DNA from 2 places in the Mesorhizobium sp. M2A.F.Ca.ET.043.05.1.1 genome. Region 1 is predicted to be linked to the other one. Evidence: predicted binding sites of a transcription regulator. Region 1 holds the regulator's gene; the other holds the start of a gene.
What was found. The regulator LexA, encoded in region 1, represses DNA repair genes until DNA is damaged. The targets are predictions, from matches to a motif close to TGTTCNNNNTGTGTTCNG.
Positions count from the first base shown of each region.

Region 1 (15,450 bases):
CCGCCATGCGACAGCGCCTCGATCAGCGATTTGTAGGCGTCCTTAAGGCCGGTGTACTTGCCGACGACGGCGATGGTCACCTCGCCTTCCGGATTGTGGATACGCTTGGACAGCGCCTGCCACGGCTCCATGCGCGGCTTCGGCGCCGGGTCGATGCCGAAGGCGGCGAGCACTTCCGAATCGAGCCCCTCCTGGTGATAGGCCATCGGCACGTCATAGATATGCGGCACGTCCAGCGCCTGGATGACGGCGCTTTCGCGCACGTTGCAGAACAGCGACAGCTTGCGCCGCTCTTCCTTCGGGATCGGCCGGTCGGCGCGCACCAGAAGGATGTCGGGCGCAATGCCGATGCCGCGCAGTTCCTTGACCGAATGCTGCGTCGGCTTGGTCTTCAATTCGCCGGCGGTCGGGATATAGGGCATTAGCGTCAGATGCACATAGACCGCGTTGTTGCGCGGCAGATCGTTGCCGAGCTGGCGAATCGCCTCCAGGAACGGCATCGCCTCGATATCGCCGACCGTGCCGCCGATCTCGCACAGGACGAAATCGTAGTCGTCATTGCCGTCCAGCACGAAATGCTTGATCTCGTCGGTGACGTGCGGGATCACCTGCACGGTCGCGCCGAGATAGTCGCCGCGCCGCTCGCGCTCGATGATGTTCTTGTAGATGCGGCCGGTGGTGATGTTGTCCTGCTGGTTCGCGGAACGCCCGGTGAAGCGCTCGTAATGTCCAAGATCGAGGTCGGTCTCGGCGCCGTCGTCGGTCACGAATACTTCGCCATGCTGGTACGGCGACATCGTTCCGGGGTCGACATTGAGGTAAGGATCGAGCTTTTTGATCCGCGCGCGATAGCCTCGCGCCTGCAGGAGAGCCCCAAGAGCTGCTGCGGCGATGCCTTTTCCGAGTGAGGAAACCACGCCGCCTGTGATGAATACATATCGCGCCATGGGAGTCATCGCTTAACGCGGCCTGATTGATTCCGCCAGAGAAAAAACCGCCGCGAAGGCTTTTTCCCAAAATGGCGCGGGTGTCTCTGGAGCATGATCCCGAAAAGTGGAAACCGGTTTTCGGGAAAGATCATGCTTCACAAGGAACGGGGTTGGATTCAGTCAAAACAAAAGGGCCGGCGGTGCCGGCCCTTTCGGCAGTTTGATGGAAATCGTTAGATAATAACGACCTTGGTGCCGATCTTGACGCGGCTGTAGAGGTCCATGACGTGCTCGTTGATCATGCGGAAGCAGCCATTGGAGGCGCTGGTTCCGATCGAGTTCGGCGCGATCGTGCCGTGGATACGCAGATGCGTGTCCTTCTTGCCGTCATAGAGGTAGATGGCGCGCGCGCCGAGCGGGTTCTCGCCGCCGCCGGGCATGCCGTCCTTGTACTGGCCGTAATGCTTCGGCTCGCGCTTCTGCATGTCGAGCGTCGGGATCCAGCGCGGCCATTCCTGCTTGTCGCCGACCGCCACGGTGCCCTTGAACTGCAGGCCTTCGCGGCCGACAGCGATGGCATAGCGGCGCGCAGTGGAAAACGACTCGACGAGGTAGAGGCGGCGAGCGCTGGTGTCGATGACGATGGTGCCCGGCTCATAGCCGGTGAACGTGACGTCCTGCGGCACGAATTCCGGCTTCACCTTGAAGGGCCGCTTGGCGTCCTTCTTGGCCAACGCCGAATCGAGCGCGCGTGTCTCCGGCAGATAGCTGATCGAGGACACCGAGGCGCCGCCGAACAGGCCTGCGAACAGCCCACCGCTGCTCGTCTGCTTCTGGCCGGGCTGCTCACTGCGCAATTCACCGTTGTTGCCGGTGGCGGTGATGTTCATGGCTTCCGCCGGGATCGGCTCCTCGGCCTTGACCGGAACGAGCGGCGCTATCGGCTCCAGCGGCGCAAGGATGTTGGTGGTCTTCTTGGCCGGTTTGGCGTCGGCGACTTCAGATGCCGCCGCCCCGCCGCCCTTCTTGGCGAGCCATTCCTGGCGCGCCGCGTCTGCCTTGGCCTTTGCCGCCTCGCGCATCGCCAGCTTGCGAGCCTCGAGCGCCTTCTGCTTGGCGGCTTCCTTGTCGGCCACGATCTTGGCCTCGAGCTTGCTGATCTGCGCAAGGTCGTCCGAAGTCGGGTTTTTCTTCTTCTTGAGAAGCCTCAGCTGCGATGCGTCGCTCTTGGCGGCGACGACTGGAATTGCGTCGGTCGTCTCTACCGACGGGGAAGTGGCCAGGTTTGCCGGTCCGGCAAAGGCCGCGGAGCCCATGCCGAGGACGGCACAGACTCCCAGGAGGATGAAGCTGCGAAGCTGCATGGCGAAGATCCGATTGTCAAAAGCAAGTTGCCCACGGCATCGCCCGGCGCCCCCCAAGGACGCCGATAAAGTGCCGCGGGCAATCTATAATCGATTAGCCGTCATCGCCTCAAGCTGAGGCAGGCGCCACGCCCGGTTGAATCTTTGTGATCGGACGCGCATTTGCCGCGACTGTGTTCAAAGAACAACAGATCGCGGCCCGGTTTCCTTGGCCGGCTACTGGTTCGGAACCTGCGGCGTGACCGGCAAGGTGACGCCGTTGGCTGCAGGCGCCGGCGCAGCCGGAGCAGGCGTTGTCGCCGGAGCCGGCGCAGGCGCCATGGTGCCGTTGGCAAGAGGCGTCGTGGTTGTCGTACCGCTCGACGGAGCTGCGGGAGTCGTACCGCTGGCCGGAGACGCGGGCTTGGAGGTGCCCACCGGCCCATTGGAACCCGGCAGCTGGTTGAGCACGCCGCTGCCCTGGCTCGACGTCGCAGGCCGGTCGAGAATGTCGATCGGCTTTTCGCCGTAGCGGGCAAGGATCGACAGCGCCAGCGAAGTGACGAAGAACGCAGCCGCCAGGATCGCGGTCGCACGGGTCAGCGCGTTCGCAGCACCTCGCGCGGTCATGAAACCGGAACCGCCGCCGATGCCGAGGCCGCCGCCTTCGGAGCGCTGCAGCAGCACCACGCCGACAAGGGCGAGCACGACCATGAGGTGGATGACGATCAGTACGGTTTCCATAATTTATCCTGGCGAGGCCAAGCGCTGCCGCGCATACGACCGGTGTTTTGGAGGCGGCTCCTTACAATGCTTTGGCGGCATTTCCAAGCCCGTGGCCGGGAATATGGGAAGCAATGCGGCCAATACAACGATTTATGCCGCTGAAGCCGAGGTGACGGTCTCTAGGAGATATTCATGTAGGCTTCCGCAATCGCGAGGAAGTCGGCCGCCTTCAGGCTGGCGCCGCCGACCAGCGCGCCGTCGACATTCTCGACGCCGAGCAGTTCCACCGCGTTGGACGGCTTGACCGAGCCGCCATAGAGAATGCGCATCCTGGCCGCGGCATCGCCGAGCAAGCCGGTCAGCTTGCCGCGGATATGCGCATGCGCCTCGGCGACGTCGGCCGCCGTCGGGGTTAAGCCGGTGCCGATCGCCCACACCGGCTCATAGGCAATGATGGTGTTCGCAGCGGTAGCGCTGGTCGGAACTGATCCTTCGAGTTGGCGCGACAGGACATCGAGCGTGGCGCCAGCCTCGCGTTCGGCGCGCGTCTCGCCGATGCAGATGATGGCCACCAGCCCTGCCCGCCAGGCTGCCGATGCCTTGGCATGGACCGTCGCATCGTTGTCGCCGAACAGTTCGCGGCGCTCGGAATGGCCGACAATAACGTGGCTCGCGCCGGCGTCCTTCAGCATCTCGGCGGAAATCTCGCCGGTAAAGGCGCCGTTCTCCTTGGGATGGCAATCCTCTCCACCGGCCCGCACCGGCGTGCGCGACAGGATCTCGGCGGCGCGCTGGAGCAACGTCGCCGGCACGCACACCAGCGCTTCGGTCTCGGCGTCGAGGCCGCTCATGAACCCGTTGCCAATCGACCGCAGCTCGTTGAGCGAGGCGCTGGTGCCGTTCATTTTCCAGTTGCCGGCGACAAGGGGGCGGATTCCAGGGGTCATGGGACGCGTTCTCCGAGCGACATTAAGCAGCGCCCTCACTACCAAAATCAGGTCACAAAGCAATCGACAGTGGACCGGAAGGGCGCTATTGCGCTTGTTTCAGACTCGGCGCATGCGAAAATGCGCAAAACTCGGAAGTATGCATGCTTGGTATATTGAGAAGCGCGGCGGGTACCTGGGTCGCGAAGGCGTTGCTGTCCTTGCTGGTGGTGAGTTTCCTCGCCTGGGGCGCCACCACACGCATGGTGGGTGGCGTGCTGGGCGGTCATCACGCGGTGATCACCGCCGGCGGCACCGAGGTCTCGATCAACGAGTACCGCCTCGCCTATGATCGCCAGCTCAGCCTGCTTTCCCAGCAATATGGCCAGCGCGTCACCCAGGAACAGGCCAAGCTGCTCGGCGTCGACAACCAGGTGCTGGCGCAGCTCGTGTCGGGCGCCGTGCTCGATGAACAGGCGCGCAAGCTTGGCCTCGGCCTTTCCAAGGACCGGCTGGCCGAGCTGACGCGCGAGGACCCGGCTTTCAAGGGCCCCAGCGGCCAGTTCGATCGCCGGACGTTCGAATACCTCCTTCGCCAGCTCAACATGCGGCCCGAGGATTATCTCAAGAACCGCTCGCAGGTGGCCGTGCGCCAGCAAATCGTCGAGGCGATCTCCGACGGGCTGAAAGTGCCGCAGACCTTCCTCAAGGCGGTCTCGCTCTATCGCGGCGAGGACCGCACGATCGACTATCTGGTGCTGCCGAAAACGCTGGTGCAGCCGATCGAGGCGCCGTCCGACAGCGCCCTCAACGCCTATTTCGACGCCAACAAGAAGAACTACGCCGCGCCGGAATACCGCAAGTTCTCCTATGTCCGGCTGGAACCGCAGGACATCGCGGACCCGTCGGCGGTGACAGACCAGCAGGTGAGCGAGGACTACAACAAGAATATCGCGCGCTACACGACGCCCGAGATGCGCACCATCGAGCAGTTGGTGTTCAAGACGCCGGATGCGGCCAAAGCGGCTTTGGATTCGCTGAAGGCCGGTGCCACCTTCGACAAGCTCGTCACCGCCGAAGGCAAGACGCAGGCCGACACGCTGCTCGGCACGCTGTCCAAGGACAAGATCGCCGACAAGGCGGTCGCCGACGCGGCCTTTTTGCTCAATGCCAACGAGGTGAGCCAGGTCGTCCAGGGCGCCTTCGGCCCCGTGCTCCTGCGCGTCACCGAGATCAAGCCGCAGGTCGTGAAACCGCTTTCGGAAGTGTCCGACCAGATCCGCAAGGACCTCGCGCTCGGCGAGGCAAGTCGCATCCTGCTTGACGTGCATGACAGCTACGAGGACACCCGCGCCTCAGGCGCCTCGCTTGCCCAGGCCGCCGACAAGCTGAAGCTCAAGGTCGTCACCATCGACGCCATCGACCGCACCGGCCAGCGGCCGGACGGCACCGTTGTCAACGACCTGCCGCAATCGGCCGATCTCATCAAGGCGGTGTTCGCGGCCGAGCCCAATACCGAGAATGAAGCCCTGACCACCGCCGACAACGGTTTCGTCTTCTACGAGGTGCAGTCGATCACGCCGGCGCGCGACCGCACGCTGGATGAGGTCCGCAAGAAGGTCGTGGCCGACTGGACCGAGGCCGAGACCGACAAGCGGCTCGACGCGAAGGCGCAGGAGCTTGAGAAGCGCCTCAAGGCCGGCACCACGCTCGACGTCATCGCCGGCGAGCTCAAGCTCGAGAAACAGACAAAGCGCGGCTTGAAGCGCGAAGCCGACGACGCCGATTTCGGCAAGGAGGGTGCCGCGGCCATGTTCGGCGTCGGCGAAGGCGGCACCGGCCTGATCCCGTCGCCCACCGGCGACGGCCAGATCCTGTTCAAGGTCGCCGAGGTCTTCGAGCCGGCGGGCGCCGACGGCAGCACGGTGCCGGAAGAGGCGCAGAAATCCTTCGGCGCCGGCATGTCCGACGACCTGCTCGACCAGTTGGTGGCGCAGTTGCAGTCGCAATACAACGTCCGCATCGATCCGAACGCCGTTTCGCAAGCACAGACACGATGAGCGCGCTGAAGACACACATCGCCAAGGTCGCCACCGGCACCGCGCTGTCTTTCGAGGAAGCCCGCGAGGCGTTCGACATCATCATGTCGGGCGACGCGACTCCCGGCCAGATCGGCGGCTTCCTGATGGCATTGCGCGTGCGCGGCGAGACGGTGGGCGAGATATCCGGCGCGGTCGCCACGATGCGCGCCAAGATGCTGCGTGTCGAGGCGCCGCACGGCGCCATCGACATCGTCGGCACCGGCGGCGACAATTCGCACTCGGTCAACATCTCGACCGCTTCGGCCTTCGTCATCGCCGCCGCCGGCGTGCCCGTCGCCAAGCACGGCAATCGCGGCCTGTCCTCGCTGACCGGCTCCGCCGATGTGCTGACGGCGCTGGGCGTCAGAATAGATATCTCGCCGGAAATGATCGGCCGCTGCATCCATGAGGCCGGCGTCGGCTTCATGTTCGCGCCGGCGCATCATCCGGCGATGAAGCATGTCGGGCCGACCCGCGTCGAACTCGGCACGCGCACCATCTTCAATCTGCTCGGACCGCTGTCGAACCCCGCCGGCGTCAGCCGCCAGATGGTCGGCGTTTTCCTGCCGGAATGGATCATGCCGGTGGCAGAGACGCTGAAGGCGCTGGGCGCCGAGCACGCCTGGGTCGTCCATGGCGACGGCTATGACGAGATCACGACCACGGGCGAGACGCAGGTTGCGGAGCTTGCCGGCGGCGAGATCCGCACCTTCACCCTGACGCCGGAAGCCGTCGGGCTGAAGCGGCACACCAAGGAAGAGCTGCGCGGCGGCGACGCGGCCTACAACGCCAGGCAACTGCGCGATATGTTGGGTGGCGCCGCGGGCGCCTATCGCGACACGGTGCTGATGAACGCCGGCGCCGGTCTGGTTGTGGCCGGCAAGGCGACGACGCTTGCCGACGGCATCGCGGCGGCAGCGCAAGCGATCGACAGCGGCCGCGCCCTTGCGGTGCTGGACAAGCTCGTCGAGATTTCGAACGGATAAGGCCTTGTCGGACATCCTGCGCAAGATCGAAGCCTATAAGCGCGAAGAGATCGCGGCGGCGAAGCTTCGCGTACCATTCGCCGAAATCAAGGCGAAGGCGAAGGATGCCGAGCCACCGCGCGGATTCCTCGCGGCGCTCGAAGCCAAGCGCCGGGGCGGAGGCTTCGCGCTGATCGCCGAAATCAAGAAGGCCAGTCCTTCCAAGGGCCTGATCCGCGCCGATTTCGATCCGCCGGCGTTGGCCAAGGCCTATCAGCAAGGTGGCGCCGCGTGCCTTTCGGTGCTGACCGACGCACCGTCTTTCCAGGGCGCTCCGGAATTTCTGACGGCAGCGCGGGCAGCCGTGCGCCTGCCGGCCTTGCGCAAGGATTTTCTCTTCGATCCCTATCAGGTCCACGAGGCACGCGCCTGGGGCGCCGATGCGATCCTCATCATCATGGCGAGCGTCGACGACGCGCTGGCCAGCGAGCTCGAAGCGACCGCCTTCGAGGTCGGCATGGACGCACTGATCGAGGTGCATGATGAGAAGGAAATGCAGCGCGCGCTTACTTTGTCTTCGCGGCTGATCGGCATCAACAACCGTGATCTCAGAACCTTCCAGACCAGCCTCGACGTTTCGGAGCGGCTGGCCGCCATGGTGCCGGCGGATTGGCTGCTGGTCAGCGAGAGCGGCATCTTCACGCATCAGGATTGCCGCCGGTTGGAAAAGAGCAAGATCGGTACTTTCCTCGTCGGCGAGAGCCTGATGCGCCAGGCTGATGTGGCGGCGGCGACCGAGCTTCTGCTGACAGGCAAGGCAGCGGCCGAGGCCGTTTGAGAATGCCCGCCCTCACCCATCTCGGCGCCAAGGGCGAAGCCAACATGGTCGATGTCGGCGACAAGGCCGAGACGACCCGCACGGCAATCGCCGAGGGCTTTGTCTCGATGCGGCCCGAAACGCTGGAGATGATTCTGGCCGGCGACGCCAAGAAGGGCGATGTGCTGGGCACCGCCCGTATCGCCGGCATCATGGCAGCGAAGAAGACGCATGAGCTGATCCCGCTTTGCCATCCGCTGCTTCTGACCAAAGTGGCCGTCGAGATCGAGCCGGACCATTCGCTGCCCGGCCTCAAGGTCACAGCGCTCGCCCGCGTCACAGGCAAGACCGGCGTGGAGATGGAAGCGCTGACCGCCGCCTCGGTCGCCTGCCTCACCATCTACGACATGGCCAAGGCGGTGGATCGCGGCATGGTGATTTCCGGTGTCCGGCTGGTCGAGAAGACCGGCGGCAAATCCGGTGACTACAAGGCGGATGCCTGATGGCGCTGGTACCGGTCGCCGAAGCGCTCGCGCGCCTGCTCGACGGCGCAACATCTTTGCCGGGCGAGAGCGTGCCGCTGGCGGACGCGGCCGGACGGGTCCTGGCGGAACCGGTTGTGGCGCTGCGCACGCAGCCGCCCTTCAACGCCTCGGCGATGGATGGTTATGCCGCGCGTTCCGCCGACGTCGCTTCAGCGCCGGCGCAGCTTGAGGTCATAGGAATGGCGCCTGCCGGGCGGGGCTTCTCCGGAACCGTCGGCGAAGGCCAGGCCGTGCGCATCTTCACCGGCGCACCGCTGCCTGAAGGCGCCGACACCATCGTCATTCAGGAAAACGTCCGCGACCTCGGCAACGGCAGGATCGAGGTGACGGAACCGGCCGCCCAAGGACGCAATGTCCGCCGACGCGGGCTCGACTTCGGCGAGGGCGACATGCTGCTCGAAAAAGGTCGCGTGCTCGACGCGGCGGCTCTTTCGCTGGCGGCTTCTGCCAACCACCCTGCCTTGAATGTCGTGCGCCAGCCGCTGGTCGCGATCATCGCCACCGGCGATGAATTGCTGCCGCCGGGCAGCGCGCTCGGCCCAGATCAGATCATTTCCTCCAATGCCTATGGCGTTGCCGCCGCCGCCCAGTCGGTCGGCGCGCGGGCGCTCGATCTCGGCATCGCCGCCGACCGCAAGGAGGCGATCGCCGCGCTGGTCAGGAAAGCGGTACAGGCGGGCGCGGATGTCATCGTCACGCTGGGCGGCGCCTCGGTCGGCGATCACGACCTGATCCATGACGTGCTGACCGGCGAAGGCATGCGGCTCGACTTCTGGAAGATCGCCATGCGCCCCGGCAAACCGTTGATGTTCGGCCGGCTTGGCAATGTCCGCTGCATCGGCCTGCCAGGCAATCCGGTGGCAAGCATCGTCTGCTCGCAGCTCTTCCTGAAGCCGCTGCTTGCCCGGCTCGGCGGCCGCAATTTCAGGCAGGACGTGCGAACGGCCAGGCTTGGCGCCGCGATGCCGGCCAACGATCTCAGGCAGGACTATGTTCGCGCCGTGGTGCGCGAGGACGCCGGCACCCTGGTCGCGACCCCCTTCGGCATCCAGGACTCCTCGATGCTCAGGATGCTCGCCGACGCCAACGGCCTGATCGTGCGCGAGCCCTTCGCGCTGGCTGCGGAGGTTGGCGCCGAATGCAGCGTGCTTATGCTGCGCTGATAGATCGACAACGCCGGTCGTTCATAATCGGCGACGTCGATAGTTATTCGTCCACCAGCGTTCGGGTCAGGGGATGCTCCGGATCTGCGAGACCATCGACGACGTTGAAATGATGCCGACCCGGCTCGACAACTGACTGGGCAGCGGCGCCAAGCCCGGTCCAGATGTTGGCGAGCAAGGCGCTCTGGCGCAGGAACTCCGAGCGCTCGCCACCGCCGACCCAACAGGTGATGCGGGTTCCTTGCACGGGCCGCAGCAGCGCCGGGCTTTCGCTCAACGCTTCCCGCTCGTCGATGTTCAGCGTCTCGTTCAAAGCCGTGAACATCAACGGCCGAAGGTCGTGCAGGCCTGAAATCGAAACGACCATGCGTATGCGTTTCGCCACCATGGCGCCCAGCGGCGAAGTCGTCGTCACCATCCGGCTGGCGAGATGTCCGCCGGCCGAGTGACCGGTCAGCATCAGCGGGCCATCGACCATGGCCGCCGCCTTGCCGATCGCGGCCGCGACTTCATTGACGATGCCGCCGATCCTGGTCCGCGGGCACAGCGTATAGGAAGGCATGGCGACGGCAAAGCCGCGACCGACAGCGCCGGCGGCCAGATGCGACCAGGATGTCTTGTCCGATTCCATCCAGTAGCCGCCATGGATGAACACGACGAGCCCCTTCGATGCGGCAGGCGGAAGGAAGAGATCGAACCGGCTGCGCGGCGCCTCGCCATAGACGATGTCGAGCCGCGCCCTGCCCTGCGCCAACAGCTTTTCGCGAAATGCCTGAGCTGGGCCGTCCCAGGCCGCCGGCCAGCGGTCGCCCCCAGCGATGTTCGCGCCGTTGGCGTAGGCGTCATCCCAGTCGACAATGCGGTGTCCCAGCACCGGCCCCTCCCGCGATCAGATCGATTTCGAGTTGTCTTTGTTCGGCATGCCATTCGAAGTCAGGTGACGGCCTCCTTGATCGCATAGCGCGCCTCCTGCCAGGCGCCCGTGCGCAGGATGTCTTCCAGCACCTCGACGGCGTCCCAGACGTCCCGGTAGCCGACATAGAGCGGCGTGAAGCCGAAACGGACGGTCGACGGTGCGCGGAAATCGCCGATCACGCCACGCTCGATCAAGGCGCGCATCACCTGGTAACCATGCGGATGGGCGAACGACACCTGGCTGCCGCGCTCGGCCCCGTTGCGCGGGCTTTCCAGCTCGAGACCGAAAGCGCCGCATCTGGCTTCGACAAGCCGGATGAACAGATCCGTCATCGCGACGCTCTTCTCGCGCACGGCCGTCATGTCGACTTCGTCCCAGAGATCCAGCGAACCTTTCAGCGCCCGCATCGACAGCACCGGCTGCGTTCCGCACAGGAATCGCCGGATGCCTGAGCCGGCGGCATAACCCTGCTCGAACGCGAAGGGCCGGGCATGGCCCCACCAGCCGCTGAGCGGCTGGCTGATGTCGGGATGATGGCGGGTGGCGGCATAGATGAAGGCCGGCGCGCCGGGCCCGCCATTGAGATATTTGTAGGTGCAGCCGATGGCGAAATCGGCATTCGAGCCGTCGAGATCCACCGGCAGGGCGCCGGCCGTGTGGCAGAGGTCCCAGACGATCAACGCGCCAGCGTCATGGGCCTTGCGGGTCAGGGCCGCCATATCGCGCAACCGGCCGGACTTGTAATTGACGTGGTTGACCAGGATGATCGCGACACGGTCGTCGATCAGTTCCTCGATCGTCGGCGCATCGACGCCTTCGAGCCGCAGCACCGTGCCGGGCCGCGTCGAGGACACCCCCTCCGCCATGTAGAGGTCGGTCGGAAAGCTGTCGCCTTCGGCAACGATCACCGAGCGGTCGGGTCGCATTGCGAGTGCCACATGCAAGACCTTGTAGATGTTGATCGAGGTGGTGTCGCATACCACAGTCTGGCCAGGCGCGGCGCCGATCAGACGCCCGAGCCGGTCGCCCAGCTTGACAGGCATGTCGAACCAGCCGGCGGTGTTCCAGGCGCGGATGAGGTCCTGCGCCCATTCCTGCTTCGCGGCCGTCTCGATCTCGTTGAAGACATTGATCGAAGCGGCGCCCAGTGAATTGCCATCAAGGTATATCACCCCTTCCGGCAGGACGAAGCGATCGCGCAAGGGGCGCAGCGGGTCCGCCGCATCCATCGCCTCGACCTGGGCAAGATCGGGAATTCCCCTCATTGTGCTACCGCCTCCATTTCGGACTCAGGCCGCTACATCCTCCGGCGACCAAGGCGGTTGTCCCATCACCGTCCGCAACCCGGCAAGAACCTTCTGTCCTATGTTAGCTGGTCCATAGACGGCAAAGGCTGAGGATCGGAATCGCAGCCCAGGTTGGCATTTTGAGTTCGTTTCGTTCACGGTACGGCACATGGTTGCGTCAGCTGACTGGATCCCTTCAGCACCTTCGCGACGATGTCGGCTCTCAATTCAGCATAAGGAGAATTGCAAAATCGAGCGGAATCAATGACACAGCCCAACCGGTGGCGGCCGGGCACCGTCCGATGCAACATTCTTTCGCCCACCTTAAGAAATTCATTAAACTTTAAACGGTTGCGGAACACAACTGGAACAGATAGTGTTTGTTCTGGGTTTGTTTTTCTGATTCTGGTTTCGAAACCCGTGGGGGCCGCCAATGCTGACGCGCAAACAACATGAACTCCTGATGTTCATCCATGAACGCCTGAAGGAGAGCGGGATCCCGCCATCCTTCGACGAGATGAAGGAAGCGCTCGACCTCGCCTCGAAGTCCGGCATCCATCGGCTGATCACGGCGCTAGAAGAACGCGGTTTCATTCGCCGGCTACCGAACCGGGCGCGTGCGCTGGAGGTCTTGCGCCTGCCCGACTCGATCGCTCCCGGCCTGAATGCCGCGAAGAAATTTTCGCCAAGCGTCATCCAGGGCGGCCAGGGCAATCTAAGCCGCCAGGTCAAGCCGGCAGCGCCCTCGCGTACGCCGACACCCAGCAATGATGACGACGCCGCTTCAGCGGTGTCCATTCCGGTGATGGGCCGCATCGCCGCCGGTGTGCCGATCGACGCCATCCAGCACCAGACGCATTCGATCTCGGTCCCGCCAGACATGATCATGGGCGGCGAGCACTATGCGCTGGAGGTCAAGGGCGACTCGATGATCGAGGCTGGCATCTTCGACGGCGACACGGTCATCATCCGCAACGCCAGCACGGCAAGTCCGGGCGAGATCGTGGTGGCACTGGTTGACGATGAGGAAGCGACGCTCAAGCGCTTCCGCCGCAAGGGCGCCTCGATCGCGCTGGAGGCCGCCAACCCGGCCTACGAAACCCGCATCTTCGGGCCGGACCGGGTCAAGGTGCAGGGCAAGCTCGTCGGGCTGATCCGCCGCTACTGATCCGGCTGCGAGGGCTTGGCCCTCTCAGGCTTTTCGTAAGGCGGCAGTCCCCTCGCCTCGCGCGCGTACTTCCGCTGCTCGTGCCAGGGCCGGTAAGGCTGCTCGACGGCATATTGGATGGCTGCTCGCGCGGTTGCCGATTGTGGATCGAAGAAGACGGCGGCACTGCCGTCACGCGCCAGTTGGCGCTTGGTGACGACAAGCACGCGCTGATCCCAACAGGGATTGTAGGCCGTCGCATCGTTGATGACGATGAGGTCGGCAAAGCCGCAGGCGGGCCGTGCGCTGTCGCGGTTTTCGGCGAGCGCGACGATCGCGCCGGAAGGATGCCGGCCAATGCAGAGGTCGCCGGTGCAGTAGAAGGGCGAGCCGGGCGGCAGGTCGACCGGGTCGGCGATATCGAGAGCGTCCTTGGCGAATGTCTCGGGCGGCACGATGCCCTCGGCCTTCAGCGCCCGCTTCCAATTGTCAGTGGTGAACTCGTTGGAGCGTTCGCGGTTGACGGCAAGCTCGCCGCCGCCGATCGGCATCGCCACGAGATGCGCGTCCTCCGAGATCAGCACGTCCGGGGTGCGCACATGCGGGATCGCCAGCAGCGCGGCGAGCGCGAAGGGCACAGCGGCGAGCCTCAGCCAGGTGGTGGCCATGGTCGCGATGATGAGCGCGATTGTCGCCAGCAGCACCGACTGGATCGAGATCAATCCCACGGCATCGAGGGGCGAGCGCTCGGAAATCCATGCCGAAATGGCGATCATCGCTGTCAGGCCCTTGCCCATCACATAGAGGAAGGGACCGTCGAAGCCGAACGGCATGGCGAGCGCGCTCAACACGGCGAACGGCATGACGATCAGCGAGACGATCGGCATGACCGCCAGATTGGCGAGCAGGCTGAGCGGCGACACGCGCTGAAAATGCCAGATCGCAAACAGCAATGTCGCGCTGCCGGCGATCAGCGACGTTACGGCCGCGCCGCCCATGCCAACCGCGAGTTTCCGCGACAGGAACGCAAGAAACGAACGCTTCACCGGCGGCGCGGTCGTTTTGCCGGCGCGATAATCGGCAAAGCCGGCATAGGCGCCGACCAGGGCGGCGGTGGCGGCGAAGGACATCTGGAAGCTCGGGCCGACCACTTCATGTGGCGAGACAAGGATGACGGCAATCGCGGAGATCGCCAGGTTGCGCATCGTCAACGCCGCGCGGTCGAAGAGCACGGCGACAAGCATCACCGCAAGCATGATGAAGCTTCGCTCGGCCGCCACCACGATGCCGGAGATGACGAGGTAAGCGGCGATCGAGGCCAGCGCGATCGCCGCGGCGTATTTCTTCACCGGCTGGCGCGACGAGAAATCGGGAAACAGCGCGAAGGCGCCGCGCAGCAGGAACATGATCGTGCCGGCGACCAGTGCCATGTGCAGGCCGGAGATCGAGATGATGTGATAAATGCCGGTCCGTCGCATCGACTCGTTGATCGCTTCCGGAATGCCCGCGCGCACGCCGACAATCAGCGCCGCCGCGATCTCGCCCTCGGACCCGCCGATGCTGCTCCGGATGTGGTCGGCGATCCCTTCGCGCGCGTTTTCCACGGCCGACGCAATGCGCGCTCCGAAGGGTGCCCCCGTTGTCGCCGTCGAAGGCGGAGCTAACAGCTTTGGGTCGCCCAGGAAGAAGCCGCTGCCGCCAATGCCGCTAAAGTAGCTGTCGAAGGAAAAATCATAGCTGTCCGGCCGGACCGGACCGGTCGGCGGCAGCAGCTTGGCATAGCCGGTCAGCATCGATCCGGCGGTCATGCCGGGCGGGATCCTGCGCGCCGACAGCCGAACGCGGTCCGGCGCGTAGCGCAACGTCGGGTGCTCGGTGGATATCAGATCGATGGTCAGCCGCACACGGCCATTGGCCATCGCTTCGGCGGTGACCAGGCGGCCGGTCAGCCGGGTCTGGATTTCGGACCCCAGCATCGGCGTCGCCATCCGCCAGGTCTCCACCTTGGCCGCGAGAAAGCCGAGCGCGCAGAACAGCGATGCCATGAAGACAAGGTGCGCTTTCTGCCAGGAGCGCGACACCGCCGCGCAGACAGCCATCAGAGCCACGGCGGCAAGCGGCCTGTAGAGATCGGGCTCGGTGCTCAGCGAGAAGTAATAGATGACGCCGGCGGCCAGGAACACCGGCACCAGCAGAAAGCCGACGCCGCGGTCGAGCTCAGTGCTGGCAGCGACCGCAACGCTTCGGCGCAGCGCCGGAAGCGAAGCGCGGCCAAACTGTTTGCGGATCCGGCCGCCGACAGCGGTTGGCGAGGCTGGCTGCAGCGCACGACCACCGGGCGGCGGTAACTCGGCGGTCGGATGGAGTTCTGGAAGCGAAAGCGGCGCTTCTTCAGCGGGCTCGGCATGGGCAAACATCAGGCGCTCGCTGACGCCTGCTATCGTTTCCCCGCCCTCCTCCGTGCCCCGGCCACGTCCAGCCATCGGGTCTGCCCCTTGCGCCCCAGACCGCCTATGGTACATGAACGCCGACCGCGCGAAAGCCCGCGCGAAATATGCCGTCTCAGTGCTTCTTCGAGAGTTCCATGTCCGACAAGGTCGTCACCC
Region 1 covers NZ_CP034446.1:1,563,060-1,578,509, reverse strand. Annotated here, with positions in the region: gene EJ069_RS07535 (CTP synthase) at 1-956, opposite strand, end outside; gene EJ069_RS07530 (L,D-transpeptidase family protein) at 1,163-2,293, opposite strand; gene secG (preprotein translocase subunit SecG) at 2,510-3,016, opposite strand; gene tpiA (triose-phosphate isomerase) at 3,178-3,945, opposite strand; gene EJ069_RS07515 (peptidylprolyl isomerase) at 4,089-5,984, shown strand; gene trpD (anthranilate phosphoribosyltransferase) at 5,981-6,991, shown strand; gene trpC (indole-3-glycerol phosphate synthase TrpC) at 6,996-7,808, shown strand; gene moaC (cyclic pyranopterin monophosphate synthase MoaC) at 7,811-8,290, shown strand; gene glp (gephyrin-like molybdotransferase Glp) at 8,290-9,495, shown strand; gene EJ069_RS07490 (alpha/beta hydrolase) at 9,539-10,369, opposite strand; gene kynU (kynureninase) at 10,429-11,676, opposite strand; gene lexA (transcriptional repressor LexA) at 12,131-12,865, shown strand; gene EJ069_RS07475 (ComEC/Rec2 family competence protein) at 12,859-15,327, opposite strand; gene gltX (glutamate--tRNA ligase) at 15,429-15,450, shown strand, end outside.

Region 2 (15,450 bases), 1.4 Mb from region 1:
ATCTGCGAGCCGTTGACGCCGCCGGCGGCGTTGATGGCGTCGGCGGCAGCCTGCGCACCCTGCTTGAACTGGTCACCGATGGTGGCGAGCTGGCCGGTCATCGGGCCGACCACCGAAATGGTGATGTCGTCGGCAAAGGCAACAGGGGCGCTCATCATCAGGCCAAATGCGGCCGCGCTCAAAATACCCAATCTTTTCATGGTTATAAGAACTCCTCCACTTGTGCGCGGCGGCATGGCCGCGCTTCTTTCACAGAGCCGGGACAATTTCACCCTTCGCCGAGACTGTCGAGAGGACAATGAGACCCGTTTTGGTTCATTCCGGCGAGGATTTCTTGGGCCACGCGCCCGCGTGATCACCTGGCGTAATGCAAAAAGCCGCGCCGACCTTGTTTCGGTCGGTCGCGGCTTTTGCAGTCGAGCTCCCCAGACGCCCCGCGCCTGAAACCCGTTCGCTTCCCTGTTTCTAGTGGACCATGATCTTATCCGAAAACCGCACTCCACTTTTCACTGCGTGGACCTTCGGTTCGGGATCATGGTCGGCGCGGCTTTGCCCTGTTGGCCTGCCGCGTTCTTGGTCTTGTGGGCCGGCCGTCTTTTCGCGGCCTTGTCCAAATCAACCTCTCAGCGCTGCGCGCAGGATCAGTGCATCGTCATCCATTCGCGGGCTTCGCGCAGCGCCATGGCGATCTCCACCTTCGACATGGTGGCAGACAGTTCCGAGCGCAGCTCGGCGGCGCGGACCGAACCCTTGATCGCGGCGATGTTGAACCATTTGTGGGCGGCGACGACATCGGTCTCGCAATCGCGGCCGGTCGCATACATCATGCCCAGTTCGAAAAGAATGTCGGCCTGGGCAGTTGCCCCCATGGCGCCGAAGCCGTCTTCAAGCATTTCAAAGCGTGCCATTTCAATCCCCTGTCTGGCTCCCGAGAGCTGCCTCCTTCTGTCCCTTGATTTCCCTCGGGGCGGGCCGCTCTTTCGATGCTTTCGAGGATGAAGCCTGGCCTTGAATCCGTCGTTAAATGGCTTGCTTAATTTGCGGAAAACAAAGCTAAAACAAGAGGTAAACGCGGGAAACCGTTAAGCATGGGAATCCAGCGTTTGCGGGGTTTTGCGTCAAATTCGATGAAAATTGGCGGGAGCGGAATCAAGACTTCGCTAACCACGGGAACCGAAGCGTTTTTCCAGTGCCGTTCATTTTCGGCCATGCGCGAGGCGAAAAACGCTACAACCTTCCGTAGCGGCATCGCTTTTGTTTTGGCGGGAGCTGGACTAGCTTTACCTTTGCGTAAGGGACTGGAAGGTGGGCCGGAGTCCCCGCATGCCCATTGGGAGGAGCACAAGATGTTTCGAAAGACGAGCCTGGCCCTGGCGGCCACCTTGATCATGGCGGGCGCCGCGTGGGCCGACCCGATCGAAGGCAATTGGAAGACGCAGGCCGGCTCAACGGCGGCAATCGCCGGCAGCGATGCGTTCTCCATCACACTGAAATCAGGCAAGTACTCCGGCAAGACGATCGGCTCCTTCAAGGCGGCCGGCGACAACAAATACACCGGCACCATCACCGACCCGGAAACCGACAAGACCTATTCCGGCAAGGCGACGCTGTCGGGCACATCGCTCAAGATGAGCGGCTGCGTGCTCGGCGGCCTGATCTGCAAGAGCCAGACCTGGCACAAGCTGTAACTGACCTTCCGAGATCATCCGAAACGGGGCCCCGAGCGGCCCCGTTTTCGTTTGCGGCGGCGGCGCTCCGCCGAACGGTCTTGTCGCCGGCGGCGGCTTGAGACCTCGTCAATCATTTTGAACCGCAGATGAATACCGGTCTCAGAACCGGTTCAGAGGCATTGCGGCATTCTCTCCCGCATTGAAGGAGAGAGAAATGCTTGCCCGTCGCTTCACCGTCGTCTGCCTGCTGATGAGCCTGTTCGGCATGCTCTTCGCCATCCTGGTGGCCGAAGGCGGCCACTCTGCCCGCTTGTGGGAACGGCCCGTGGCTGGGTTCTCGGCTCCGTGAACCAAGTGACGCGCTGAAACGACAAAGTTGAAAATCGACCACGTTGAAAATCGGGACACCACCAAAATGAACCGCATCGCCGCCACCACAACGAAGATCCTGAGGCTGCTGCCGCGGGCGACGCTCATCCTGATGCTGCTCGCCGCCCCGGTGCTGGCTGTGCCGATTATGCGCGCCGACACCGGCCACAGGATCGAGGCGCCGGCGAACAAGAACAGGAGCGTCGGCTTTGTGCTGCTGGTCAGCCTGCAGCGCGGGCAAGCTTTATAGAGTGTCGAACGGCGCGACTGGCTCGTAGCCAGCGCGCCTTAAAGCGCGTCGCGCTGAACCGGGTTCAGGCGAGGCGCTTTAAGTCTTTGTTTTGCTGCATGTCGTTGTCCCAGAACCGCGCACACTTCTGGGCGACATGCATTAAACACATCCGAAGAAAATCGACGCTATCGGCTCTCGCGGTCCCACATCCCCCTCCCAAGCGCCATCCTGAATCTCTATATTGAGACATGGAAAAGCGAATCTACCCCCAAGCCATCGAATCGGTCGTCATGCCGGAGCCTTTCGGCGCGCAGAGCTTCCATGACGCCAAAAAGGCCGTCGCGGCGCTGCAGGCGCTCTACGACCGCAACACCAAATTCCTGCGCGATTCCTTCGCCGCTCTTGCCGCCGGCGCCGACGAGAGCAAGCGCTACCGGGCCTTCTATCCGCAGATCGGCGTCACCACGACTTCGTTCAGCCAGGTCGACTCGCGCCAGGCCTATGGGCATATGCCGACGCCCGGGCATTTCGCCACCACCATCACCCAGCCGCAGCTGTTCGAGAACTACCTCATCGAGCAGCTTCGCCTCATCATGCGCAACCACGGCGTGACGGTGACGGTGTCGGAATCGACGACGCCCATTCCGCTGCATTTCGCCTTCCTGGAAGGCAGCTATGTCGACGGCGCGGCCGCCGAGCGCATCAAGCGGCCGATCCGCGACCTGTTCGACGTGCCGGATCTCGACGGCACCGACGACCAGATCGCCAACGGCACCTTCGAGGTGGCGTTCGGCGAGCCGAGGCCGCTCGCGCCGTTCACCGCGCAACGTATCGACTATTCGCTGCACCGCATGACGCATTACACGGCGACCAGCCCGCAGCACTTCCAGAACTTCGTGCTGTTCACCAACTACCAGTTCTACATCGACGAGTTCGTGGCGCGGGCCCGCGAATTGATGGAGAGTGGTGGAGGCGGCTACAGTGAATTTGTCGAGCCGGGCAATGTCGTGACCAAGGCGGGAACCGGCGCGCCAAGCGAAGGCACGCCGCCGCAGCGCCTGCCGCAAATGCCGGCCTATCACCTGAAGAAGCCCGGCCATGGCGGCATCACCATGGTCAATATCGGCGTCGGCCCCTCCAACGCGAAGACGATCACCGACCATATCGCGGTGCTTCGGCCACATGCCTGGGTCATGCTCGGCCATTGCGCGGGCCTGCGCAACACGCAGGCGCTTGGCGACTATGTGCTGGCGCATGCCTATGTGCGCGAGGACCACGTACTGGACGACGATTTGCCGGTCTGGGTCCCGATCCCGCCGCTGGCCGAGATCCAGGTGGCGCTGCAGGAAGCCGTGGCCGAAGTCACTGGACTTTCCGGCTACGACCTCAAGCGCATCATGCGCACCGGCACCGTCGCCACCATCGACAACCGCAACTGGGAACTGCGCGACCAGCGCGGACCGGTGCAGCGCCTGTCGCAGTCCCGCGCCATCGCGCTCGACATGGAATCGGCGACGATCGCCGCCAACGGCTTCCGCTTCCGCGTGCCCTACGGCACGCTGCTATGCGTTTCCGACAAGCCGCTGCATGGCGAGCTGAAGCTGCCCGGCATGGCGACCGAGTTCTACAAGCGTCAGGTGGCCCAGCATCTCACCATCGGCATCAAGGCGATGGAGAAGCTTGCCGAAATGCCGATGGAGCGGCTGCATTCGCGCAAGCTCAGAAGTTTCTCGGAGACGGCGTTCCAGTAGGCGCATGCCAGCCAGCTGTCGGCGGGGCAATCCGTCGTCTTGCTTGAGCCGCAATTTGGCCGATAAGCGATCAGAACGGATTGCCGGGGCAATAAGATGACTACGGGCGGTGCGCGCTTGAGCATGATGGCTCAGCTGACATTCCTGGCGATGACGGCATTTTCGGCCGCGCTGCTGGCCGGGTTCTTCGGCGCGCTGCATCCGGCCTTCGATTCCTTCTCGCATTTCCGCATGCATCTGAGCGTGCTGACGGCGCTGCTCGCGCTGCCGCTGCTTGCCGGTTCCTACCGGCTGCAGGCGGTCGCGGCGCTGGTCTTCGCCATTGTCTGCCTCGCCACGACCACGAGCGCGCTGCCTAGGTTGTCGACGCAGCAGGCGGTCGCGAAGCCGGCCGACCGGATCGTCTACAGCCTGCTGCAGATGAACCTGCGCTTCAACAATCCGACGCCGAAGAAGGTGCTGTCGCTGATCGGCCGGACCAATCCGGACGTCATCACGCTCGACGAAGTGTCCGGCATGTGGGCGAAGGAGCTCGGCTATATTGCCGGCGCCTATCCCTATCGCATCCTGTGCGACTACCCCAATGGCATATTCGGCGTGGCTCTCTTGTCACGCCGTCCGTTCGCCGCCGGCACCGCGCCGCGTTGCGAGCCGCGCGGGGCGATGGCGACCGCAACGATCGACTTCAACGGCGTTCCGGTCGACGTCGCCGCGATCCATCTCAGCTGGCCATGGCCGATGGAGCAGTCCTGGCAGATCGGCGAGCTGGCGGAACCGCTGGCAGCGCTCGGCGAAACCGCCATCATGGCCGGCGACTGCAATGCCGTGCCGTGGAGCGCGGCGGTGCGGCGGGTGGCGCGGCTCAGCGGCATGACGCTGATGCCCTCGGCCGGCCCGACCTGGATCCACCGCACCCTGCCCGACGTCCTGCGCCGCTATGCCGGCCTGCCGATCGACCAGGTGTTCAGCAAGGGCGGAGTGAGGATCCTGTCGTCGGCCCGGCTGGAGGATACAGGCTCAGACCATCTGCCGGTTCTGGTCGAATTCACGCTGCCGCCCGCAAGCAATGCGCCCGAGGACCAGCACAAGTCGGCGCTGGCGGCAAACGACGCGCCGGACAGACCGCGGGGCTGACGCTTCGTTTCTTAAGCGAACAGGCTGAGTTCAGTTCTTCCCCACAAGCGCATTGACCAGCCGGTCGACATGGCCGCCGTCGCGGTGCTCGCGCGCGTCAAAGGCGTTCTGTCTCGCTTCATATTGCGCGTAGACGGCGTCGATCCGGCGCCTGGCCTCGCGATGGGTGGCGGTGCAGAACCAATTGTCGGCCAGCTTCAGGCCGGCAATGGACTTATCGGTGGCCCGCATCATGGCCTCGGCGATGCGGCCGTGGTGACGCTCGTGGGCGTGGACGCCGGCGAGGAAGCGCTGCCAGCGCCGCTCGAGCTCGGGTTTCGGCAGCGAAGCCAGGCGCGGAAAAGTGTAGGTGAGCTCCATCGTTCCGTCGGCGCCCCGCAACCTGCAGACCCCGTCGGTGCGGTCCACATCGAGCTTCCAGTTCACCACATAGCCGGTATCGGCGATGGCGCGGGTCATGAAGCCGTGCTTGGGACCTTTGCGGTTCATCGCTTCAACCAGGGCGGCGCCCGTCGCGCCGGCGATGTCATAGTTGCGCGTCGTGACCAGCACCTTGGTGCCGGCCAGGGCCTGCGGGGCGCCGCCGCACAGGCCGCCGAGCATGACGAGGCATGTCAGAACCGCCAGGCGCATTGCCCTTGCTCCCTATCCGCAGAAAAGGAACTATAAGCCGCTTGCAATTTCAAGCGTAAGGAACCCGCCGACTGGACCGCAAACGGTTGCCGGTCGATGAAGCGGCTCACATGCCCTGGTAGACCGGGCCTTCGCCGGCTTTGTTGGAGCGGCGGTCGAGACGGCCCGGTCGGAGCGGCTCACATGCCCTGGTAGACCGGGCCTTCGCCGCCTTGCGGGGGCACCCAGTTGATGTTCTGGTTCGGGTCCTTGATGTCGCAGGTCTTGCAGTGCACGCAGTTCTGCGCGTTGATGACGAAGCGCACGTCCTTGGCCGACGGATCGGCGGCGGCGTTGCCGTCCTTGTCCACCCATTCATAGACGCCGGCCGGGCAGTAGCGGGTCGAGGGACCGGCGAAGACGTCGTGCTCGGAACGCTGCTGCAGCGCCATGTCGCCGACGATCAGGTGCACCGGCTCGTTTTCCTCATGGTTGGTGTTCGATAGGAACACCGAGGAGAGCCGGTCGAAGGTCAAGACGCCGTCCGGCTTCGGATAGGCGATCTTCTGATGCTTGGAGGCCGGCTCGAGCGTCGCATAGTCGGCCTTGCCGTGTTTTAGCGTGCCGAAGGGCGAGAAGCCGAACAGCGTGTTCAGCCACATATCGAGGCCGCCCATGCCGACGCCGACGATGGTGCCGAAGCGCGACCAGAGCGGCTTGACGTTGCGCACCTTCTTCAGATCCTTGCCGATGTCGCTGCCGCGCCAGGCCTCCTCATAGGACGCAAGCTCGTCATTGGCGCGGCCGCCGGCGATGGCGTCGGCGACATGCTCGGCCGCCAGCATGCCGGACAGCACCGCATTGTGCGAACCCTTGATGCGCGGCACGTTGACGAAACCAGCCGCACAACCCATCAGCACGCCGCCCGGGAAGGACAGCTTCGGCACGGACTGCCAGCCGCCCTCGGTGATGGCGCGCGCGCCATAGCCGATGCGCTTGGCGCCTTCGAAGGTGCCGGCGATCGCCGGATGCGTCTTGAAGCGCTGGAACTCCTCGAAGGGCGAGAGATAGGGGTTCTTGTAGTTCAGGTGGACGACGAAGCCGACCGCCACCTGGTTGTCCTCGAGATGGTAGAGGAAGGAACCGCCGCCGGTCTTCATGTCGAGCGGCCAGCCGAAGGAATGCTGCACCAGACCCGGTTTGTGGTTCTCGGGCTTGACCTGCCAAAGCTCCTTGAGGCCGATGCCGAACTTGCTTGGATCGCGGCCGTCGGCAAGCTGGTACTTCGCGATCAATTGCTTGGCCAAGGACCCCCGCGCGCCCTCGCCGATCAGCACATATTTGCCCATCAGCGCCATGCCCGGCGCGTAAGCCGGGCCATGCGTGCCATCCTTCTCGATGCCCATGTCGCCAGTGATGACGCCGGTGACGGCGCCGGCCTCGTTAAAGACGAGGCTGGCCGCGGCGAAGCCCGGATAGATCTCCACGCCCAGCGCCTCGGCCTTGGTCGCCAGCCAGCGGCAGACATTGCCGAGCGAGACGATGTAATTGCCGTGATTGTTCATCAGCGGCGGCATCAGGAAATTGGGCAGACGGAAGGAGCCGGCCGGGCCGAGCACCAGGAAATGGTCCGCCGTTACCGGCGTCTTGAAGGGATGATCGCCTTCCTCGCGCCAGCCGGGCAGCAGCCGGTCGATGCCGATCGGATCGACGACCGCGCCGGACAGGATGTGCGCGCCGACCTCGCCGCCCTTCTCCAGCACGACGACGGAGAGTTCCGGGTTGAGCTGCTTCAGGCGGATCGCCGCGGCAAGGCCGGCGGGACCGGCGCCGACGATCACCACGTCGAATTCCATGCTTTCGCGTTCGATATCGCTCATCGACCCCTCTATAGCTTGCCGCATTCTCGCATTGTGCTGGCTCACGCGCTGCATAGCGCATCAATTCGCGACGCGAAACCGGCGCTGACGTGACAACGCCGATTTCGACAAAAAGTCGCGGTTTCCTACGAAAAGGCAGCAGCACAGGCCATGGCCAAGCATAGGCCAGACCTGGCATGTTGGCAGGCCAGGCGGCGCCTGCATGTTTTTAATTGTTCGGCGGCTTGGTTATCGGCAATACTTCGCGCCATGCGCAGTCCAGAGCCCTCCGGCTTTCCATCGAAGCGCTTACTCTTCACGCCAGGCCTGGCCTGGCGGGCGGTTCTTCCGCTCCTCTTTTTGAGCCTGCCAGCTGAAGGCGATCCGGTGAAGGTCTGGACCACCGGCGCCTATTCCTTCTCCGACGAGCTGGGCGGCTTTCGTATTACCGGCGTGTCCGGCATCGGCACCAAGGAAGATCCGCTGGTCATTAAGGAGGAACTGAATACGGCGACGCCGGTGACCCTGACCATCCGCGCGACCAAGCCGATCGAGCCCTTCGGCAAGGCCGGCGAGGTCGCCAACGGCGTGATGTATATGCGCATCGACGTGCTCAACAACAGCGCGCTCCCCTGGGTGGAGTTCCAGTTCGAGCTGCAGGAAATCCTCGACCAGCCGAGCGTGTTCGGCGATGGCCTGTCCTTCGACCAGCGCAACAAGACGCCCGACAACATCATCTCCAGCAATTTCGCCGATTTCGAGCGTAAGTTCGAACCCTATGACCAGCTGCTGTTCAAAAACGGCAAGGTCGATCCGCTGAAGTCAGCAACTTTCGATTTCCTGATCACCGACTACACGCCGCGCTGGACGTTCTACATCGTGCAGGATCCTAGGATTCCGACCGGATAATCTCCCCCCTCGAGGGGGAGATGTCGCCAAAGGCGACAGAGGGGGTCGCCGCGCGTGAAGCGCCGGCGTCCAATGCGTCGAGCCCAGTCGAACCGACCCCCTCTGGCCTGCCGGCCATCTCCCCCTCAAGTGGGGAGATTGCAGTCGCCGAGGTTGCAAATTCGAACCGCGCGGACAATGGTGGCGCCATGACTGCCGCCTCCCCCAGAACACCAGCCGAGATCGCCGAACTGCTCGCCTTCTATGCCAGCGCCGGCGTCGACGACGCGCTCGAAGACACGCCGATCAACCGGTTCGCCGAAGCGGCGGCAGCGCCAGTTGGACGCGGGCCGGCCGAACGCAGGCCTGCCGAGCGCGCGCCGACCGCGCCACGCCGCGAAGCCGTGCCCGAGAGCCGAACGGTACCCGAGCAGGCTCCCGAACGCGTTGAGAACCCGCCAGCGCCTTTCTCCGGCCTCGATGCCAGCAATATTCCGGACGCGCCAGCCCGGCCGCCCGCAGCCGCGGCCGTTCCCGACGAGGGGCAGGTCCTGCTCGCGCGGCAGCTTGCCGCCCGCGCGACGACGCTCGATGAACTGCGCCAGTACATGGCCGGCTTCGACGGCTGCAATCTCAAATTCACCGCCAAGAACCTGGTCTTCGCCGACGGCAATCCGAACGCCGACCTGATGCTGGTCGGCGAGGCGCCGGGCCGCGACGAGGATTTGGAGGGCCTGCCCTTCGTCGGCCGATCCGGCCGGCTGCTCGACCGCATGCTGGCCGCGATTGGCCTTGACCGTGGTTCCGCCTATATCGCCAACGTCATTCCCTGGCGGCCGCCGGGCAATCGTACGCCGACGCCGCATGAGACCGAAATCTGCAGGCCCTTCATCGAAAGGCAGATCGAGCTGGTCAATCCGAAAGTGCTGGTCAATCTCGGCGGGCCATCGGCCAAGACGCTGCTCAACACGGCCGAAGGCATCCTGCGCCTGCGCGGCAACTGGCGGGTGCACACGACCGCATCGGGCATAGCCATTCCGGCGATGCCGACGCTGCACCCGGCCTACCTCTTGCGGACGCCGGCTCACAAGAAGCTGGCCTGGCGGGATTTTCTCGAGGTTAAGGCGAAGTTGCGGGCGCTGGCGGCTTCCCCTTCTCCCATTGTGAGGGCTTTGCACGGAACTGAGTTGGTGATTCCGTAGGTCCGGCATGAAGGGGAGATGATTCGGATGGTCGATCGCGTGCTTGGACAACTGAGCCTTGCGGATGGGCTGGTGTGGTCGGACGTGACGGAGCTTGACCAGATCGCGCGAGTGATCGACTGGGTGCCGATCAAGGCGCTTCTTGGTCAGCGCAGCGGACCAGGACGGGGCAACATTAGCTATCCGGCCGAGGCCTTGCTGCGCTGTCTGCTGCTTGGCGTGTGGAACAATCTCAGCGATCCTTCGCTGGAGGCACAACTGCGCGACCGGCTGTCGTTCCGCCGCTTTGCCGGTTTCAGCCTGTCGGACCCCACGCCGGACCATTCGACGTTGTGGCGTTTCCGCGAGGAGCTGAAGTGCGATGGGCTGATCGACCGGGTGTTTTATGAGATCACGCGGCAGCTTGAGCAGAAGGGGCTGATCGTCAAGCGCGGCACGTTGATCGATGCCTCCTTCATGCAGGCCGCCGCGCGCCCGCCGGCGAAGCCGAAGAAGGGTGAGGAGGCGACGGCGCGGCCATCGGCCGATGGCGAGGCACGTTGGGGACGCAAGGGCAACAAGACCGTGTTCGGCTATAAGGTGCACAACGGCGTCGACGATGCTCATACGCTGATCCGGCGCATGGACTTTACGGATGCATCGGTCACCGATACCGAGCCGGCCGACGGCCTGATCATCGGGGACGAGAAGGCGGCCTATGGCGACCAAGCCTACTACACCCATGCCCGCCATGCCCGGCTGAAGCAGGCCGGCATCAAGGACCGGCTGATGCACAGAGCCAACAAGCACCATCCGCTGACACCGCGTCAGAAGCAGCGCAACCGGCTCATCTCGAAGGTGCGGGCGGCAGTGGAGCGGCCGTTTGCAGTGTTCAAACAGCGCTACGGCATGCGGCGACTGCGCTTCTTCAACCTTGCGACCAACCGGACGCAGTGCATGCTTGCCGGCTGCGGCTACAATCTGCAAAGAGCGGCCGCAGTCCTCTTCCCAAAGAGGAAGCCGGCATGAGGCGCAGTCCGCCCAAAATCCACTGCCAAGGCGGCCTGAGGCCTCAAGAGCGAGGCAAAACAACCCGCCAAAGCGGCCAGAGCGCCTTTCAAAAAACGCCCATCTGCCTCGTGCGCTAAATATCGGCTCCCATGCAAAACCCTCCTTGTGGGAGAAGGTGGATCGGCGCGCCAGCGCCGAGACGGATGAGGGGTGTTCCAGGGAATGCCAGCGTCTCACTCCGCTGGAACACCCCTCATCCGTCGCGGCGCTTCGCGCCGATCCACCTTCTCCCACAAGGGGAGAAGGGGGAGCTATAACCTCCCAGGTAATTGAATTGCGCCGCCCGCCGCCCTACTCATCCGTCCATGACCACATCCGACATCTCCGCAGGCAGCCTCATCCGCGAGTGGCGCACCCGACGGCGCATGAGCCAGCTCGATCTCGCGATGGAAGCCGATATATCGCAGCGGCATCTCTCCTTCGTCGAGAGCGGCCGCGCCCAGCCGTCGCGCGAGATGGTGCTGCATCTGGCCGAGCAACTGTCGATCCCGCTGCGTCAACGCAACCAGCTGCTGCTCGCGGCGGGTTTCGCGCCGAGCTTCAGCGAGAGGCCACTCACCGACGCAACGCTGGCGCCGGCGATGGCCGCGGTCGAGACCGTGCTCAAGGGCCACGAGCCCTTTCCTGCGCTGGCGGTGGACCGGCACTGGAACCTGGTTTCGGCAAACACCGCGATCGCCCCGTTCCTCGCCGATATTTCCGAACAGTCGCTGCTTGCGCCGCCGGTCAATGTGCTGAGGCTCAGCCTCCATCCAGGCGGCGTGGCGCCGCGCATCGTTAATCTGGCGGAGTGGCGCGCGCATCTGCTCGAACGGCTGAAGCACCAGAACGACGCCACAGGCGATCCTGTGCTGATCGAGCTGGAGCGCGAGCTCCGCGCCTATCCGTCCGGCCTGAAGAGCAGCCGGCCGGCTCCGGTCGAGCCAAGCGGCATCGTGCATCCGCTCAGGCTCGCGCATGGCGATCAGGTGCTCTCCTTCATCAGCACCATCACCGTGTTCGGCACGCCGCTCGATGTCACCCTGTCGGAACTGGCGATCGAATCCTTCTTCCCGGCTGATGAGCAGACACGCGCGGTGCTGGTGCGGCTGGCGAAAGAGCGGGCCAAAGCGACGAGCAGCTAAGCTTCGGCCGATCCGGCATCCTGCGACTTGCAAATCTCGGCAACCCACAGGTCTGCCGGATAGGTCCGCAAAAGATGATGGGTATTCTCCTGATCGGTGTACCCAAGCAGCTTTCCCTGCAGCCATTCGAATTGCGGGCACCAACCCCTGTGGTGGAGGAAATCGATAAGCAGCCAATATGCTTCGACCCGCCATTCCTCGCCCTTGAGCGTGTAGAACCAGTAGTCGATGTCCACCGCAGTACCGCTTGGCAGGGAGATCGTTCTGGTCCTCACATGCTCTGAAAGAGTCCCGGCGGCGACGTGTGGCGCGAAGTCCTGATTGGCCAGTGCGTCGGATTTTTCAAAGCCATCCACTTTCTCGTGAGCAAACACAGCCATCGGTTTGGCTCGGGCAAGCATCATCTCCAGTTCGCGGTTGGTGTGAAGGACGTAAGGGCGCTCTTTGTCATTCATTTTCAATTCCCCATGGACTGAGAAACATCCGTGACCTTTGTCGAGATGCCGGCGATCTCGATCACCCCTGCGGCGGCGCGGCCGTCCTGGTGCGCGTGCGCTCCAGGCCGAGCTGCCGCTCGCGCCAGATGATGAAGATGCCGGCGGCGACCACGATGACGCCGCCGATCAGCGTGTTGAGCGAGGTCACGTCGCCGAAGACGAGATAGCCGACGACGACGCCTAGGATCATCGAGGTGTATTCGAACGGCGCCACGACCGAGGCCTCGGCGTGGCGGTAGGCCGCCGTCATCAGGATCTGGCCGAGGCCGCCACAGAAGCCGGCGAAAACAAGCAGCGCCGCCTGCAGCGGCGTCAGCGCCTGCCAGCCGAATGGCAGCGTGAGGAGCGACAGCACCGAAGCCGTCGAGGAGAACCATAGAACGATGGTCGCTGTCTTCTCCGTCTGGACGAGATTGCGCACCAGGAGCATGGCGACGGCCGAAATCGCGGCGGCGATCAGCGCGGCCATGACGCCAAGCACCTCCTGGTCGTCGAGACCCTGATCGGAATTGAGCAACGTCAGTTCGGGCCAGGAGATGACCAGCACGCCGGCAAGACCGACGACGACCGCGCTCCAGCGATAGACGCGGATCGTCTCGCCGAGAAAGATCGAGGAAAACACAACGACCAGCAGCGGCTGGGCATAGTTCAGCGTGATCGCCTCAGGCAGCGGCAGCCTGGTCAGCGCGAAGAAGCCGAGCCCCATGGCGCCGACGCCGACAAGGCCGCGCGCGATGTGGTTGAACGGCCGCCTGGTCGTGAAGGCGGTGGCGAGCTCGCCCTTGAAGGCCAGGAAGGCGATGATCGGGAAGATGGCGAAGAAGGAACGGAAGAAGACGATCTGCCCGGCAGGCACGTCGCCGGCCGCCTTGATGCAGGTCTGCATGCCGACGAAGACCGTCACCGAGACGATCTTCAGTGTGATGCCGCGCAGCGTGCTGTGGCCGACGGCATGATCGACGGTCATCTTGCCTCGTCAGGATGGTCGGAAAACGAAGCCGCCAAATAGCCTAAGAGCAATTCCAGGAAAAGTGCGTAGCCGGAAATTGCGAAAACACGTGATATCCTGCGGTTTTGTCGCGTGACGGTTTCGTGTAAAGAGCGCGCACCTCAAAATTCCTGGACCAGCCGAGCTGGCCCCCGCAAGACATCGACAGGAAAAGCCCAAGGAATGCGCACCGATACCGGCCATGTCTTCAAGCTCGAAGACTATCGCCCCAGCGACTATCTCATCCCGAGGACCAGCCTCGACTTCCGCCTGTCGCCGGACGCGACCCATGTCACCGCGCTGCTCACCATCGAGCGGCGGGAGGGCGTCGCGGCAACTGCGCCGCTGGTGCTCGACGGCGACGGGCTGACGCTGCTTGGCGTAGCCATCGACGGGCAGGCGCTCGCTGCCGGCGACTACGAGGCGACGCCGGACCGGCTGACGATCCTGAAGCTGCCGGCGACACAGCGTTTCGAGCTTCGTCTGGAGACCGAGATCGCGCCTTCACGCAACGAAGCGCTGATGGGCCTCTATCGCTCCAACAATGTCTATTGCACGCAATGCGAGGCCGAGGGCTTTCGCCGCATCACCTATTTCCTCGACCGGCCCGATATCCTGTCCGTCTACACGGTGCGCGTCGAAGCCCCGCATAACGAGGCTCCGCTGCTGCTTTCCAACGGCAATCCCGTCGAACGCGGCGCGCTCGCCAATGGGCGACATTATGCGGTCTGGCACGACCCCTTCCCCAAACCGTCCTACCTTTTCGCGCTTGTGGCTGGAGCGCTCGGCAAGGTGGCGGGCAGCTTCACCACGATGTCCGGCCGGGAGGTCGAGCTCGGCATCTACGTCGAGCCCGGCAAGGAGCGGCTTGCCGGCTATGCGATGGACGCGCTGAAGCGCTCGATGAAATGGGACGAGGACGCCTTCGGCCGCGAATACGACCTCGACGTCTTCAACATCGTCGCCGTGTCCGACTTCAACATGGGGGCGATGGAGAATAAGGGCCTCAACGTCTTCAACGACAAATATGTGCTGGCCGACGAGGAGACCGCGACGGATGCCGACTTCGCCAATATCGAGGCGATCATCGCGCATGAATATTTCCACAATTGGACAGGCAACAGAATCACTTGCCGCGACTGGTTCCAGCTCTGCCTGAAGGAAGGGCTGACGGTTTACCGCGACCACGAATTCTCGGCCGACCAGCGCTCGCGGGCGGTGAAGCGCATCGCCGAGGTGCGCACATTGCGCGCGCACCAATTCCCGGAAGACCAGGGGCCGCTAGCCCATCCGGTGAGGCCGCGCCGCTATCGCGAGATCAACAATTTCTACACGGCGACCGTCTACGAGAAGGGTTCGGAGGTGGTGCGCATGATCCGCACCATCCTCGGCGCCGAGCTCTTCCGCGCCGGCATGGACCTCTATTTCGAGCGGCATGACGGGCAGGCCGCGACGATCGAGGATTTTCTCAAAGTCTTTGAGGAGGTATCGGGACGGGATCTCGCGCAATTCGCGCTCTGGTACCATCAGGCCGGCACGCCAAACCTGACGGTGAGCTCCACGCACAATGCGACGGCCAGGGAGTTCACGCTGGAGATCGAGCAGTCGGTGCCGCCGACGCCGTCGGAGAGCCGCAAGCGGCTGATGCATATCCCCCTGGCCTTCGGACTTGTCGGCGCCGACGGCAAGCCTGTCGCCTGGGACGCCGTCGAGGGTGCGACAGTGGATGACGGCGTCATCCATATCCGCAAGCGCCGGCACACGGTGCGCTTTTCCGGCGTTTCGGAGCGGCCCTCGGTGTCGCTCAACCGCGGCTTCTCGGCGCCGATCACGCTGTCGGTGCAGCAGAAGGCCGATGACCAGTTCTTCCTGGCGGCGCATGACAGCGACCCCTTCTCGCGCTGGCAGGCATTCAACACGCTTTTGACCGACGCGCTGATCGCCGCCTTCCGCCAGATCCTCGGCGGCAAGGACCCGGCCTTCGCAGGACGGCTGGCTGAGCTTGCCGGCAGGATCGCCGGCGACGAGGCGCTGGAGCCGGCTTACCGGGCACTGGCGCTGGCGCTGCCCGGCG
Region 2 covers NZ_CP034446.1:3,000,468-3,015,917, forward strand. Annotated here, with positions in the region: gene EJ069_RS14980 (ABC transporter substrate-binding protein) at 1-200, opposite strand, end outside; gene EJ069_RS14985 (sel1 repeat family protein) at 642-908, opposite strand; gene EJ069_RS14990 (DUF2147 domain-containing protein) at 1,347-1,688, shown strand; gene EJ069_RS33765 (hypothetical protein) at 1,885-2,019, shown strand; gene EJ069_RS14995 (hypothetical protein) at 2,086-2,289, shown strand; gene EJ069_RS15000 (AMP nucleosidase) at 2,562-4,022, shown strand; gene EJ069_RS15005 (endonuclease/exonuclease/phosphatase family protein) at 4,146-5,156, shown strand; gene EJ069_RS15010 (DUF922 domain-containing protein) at 5,187-5,789, opposite strand; gene EJ069_RS15015 (electron transfer flavoprotein-ubiquinone oxidoreductase) at 5,969-7,672, opposite strand; gene EJ069_RS15020 (hypothetical protein) at 7,898-8,536, shown strand; gene EJ069_RS15025 (uracil-DNA glycosylase) at 8,725-9,717, shown strand; gene EJ069_RS15030 (IS5 family transposase) at 9,745-10,725, shown strand; gene EJ069_RS15035 (helix-turn-helix transcriptional regulator) at 11,073-11,891, shown strand; gene EJ069_RS15040 (hypothetical protein) at 11,888-12,346, opposite strand; gene EJ069_RS15045 (DMT family transporter) at 12,408-13,355, opposite strand; gene pepN (aminopeptidase N) at 13,560-15,450, shown strand, end outside.
Region 2: the regulator LexA is predicted to act here: its motif matches at 1,044-1,061, upstream of EJ069_RS14985 (sel1 repeat family protein).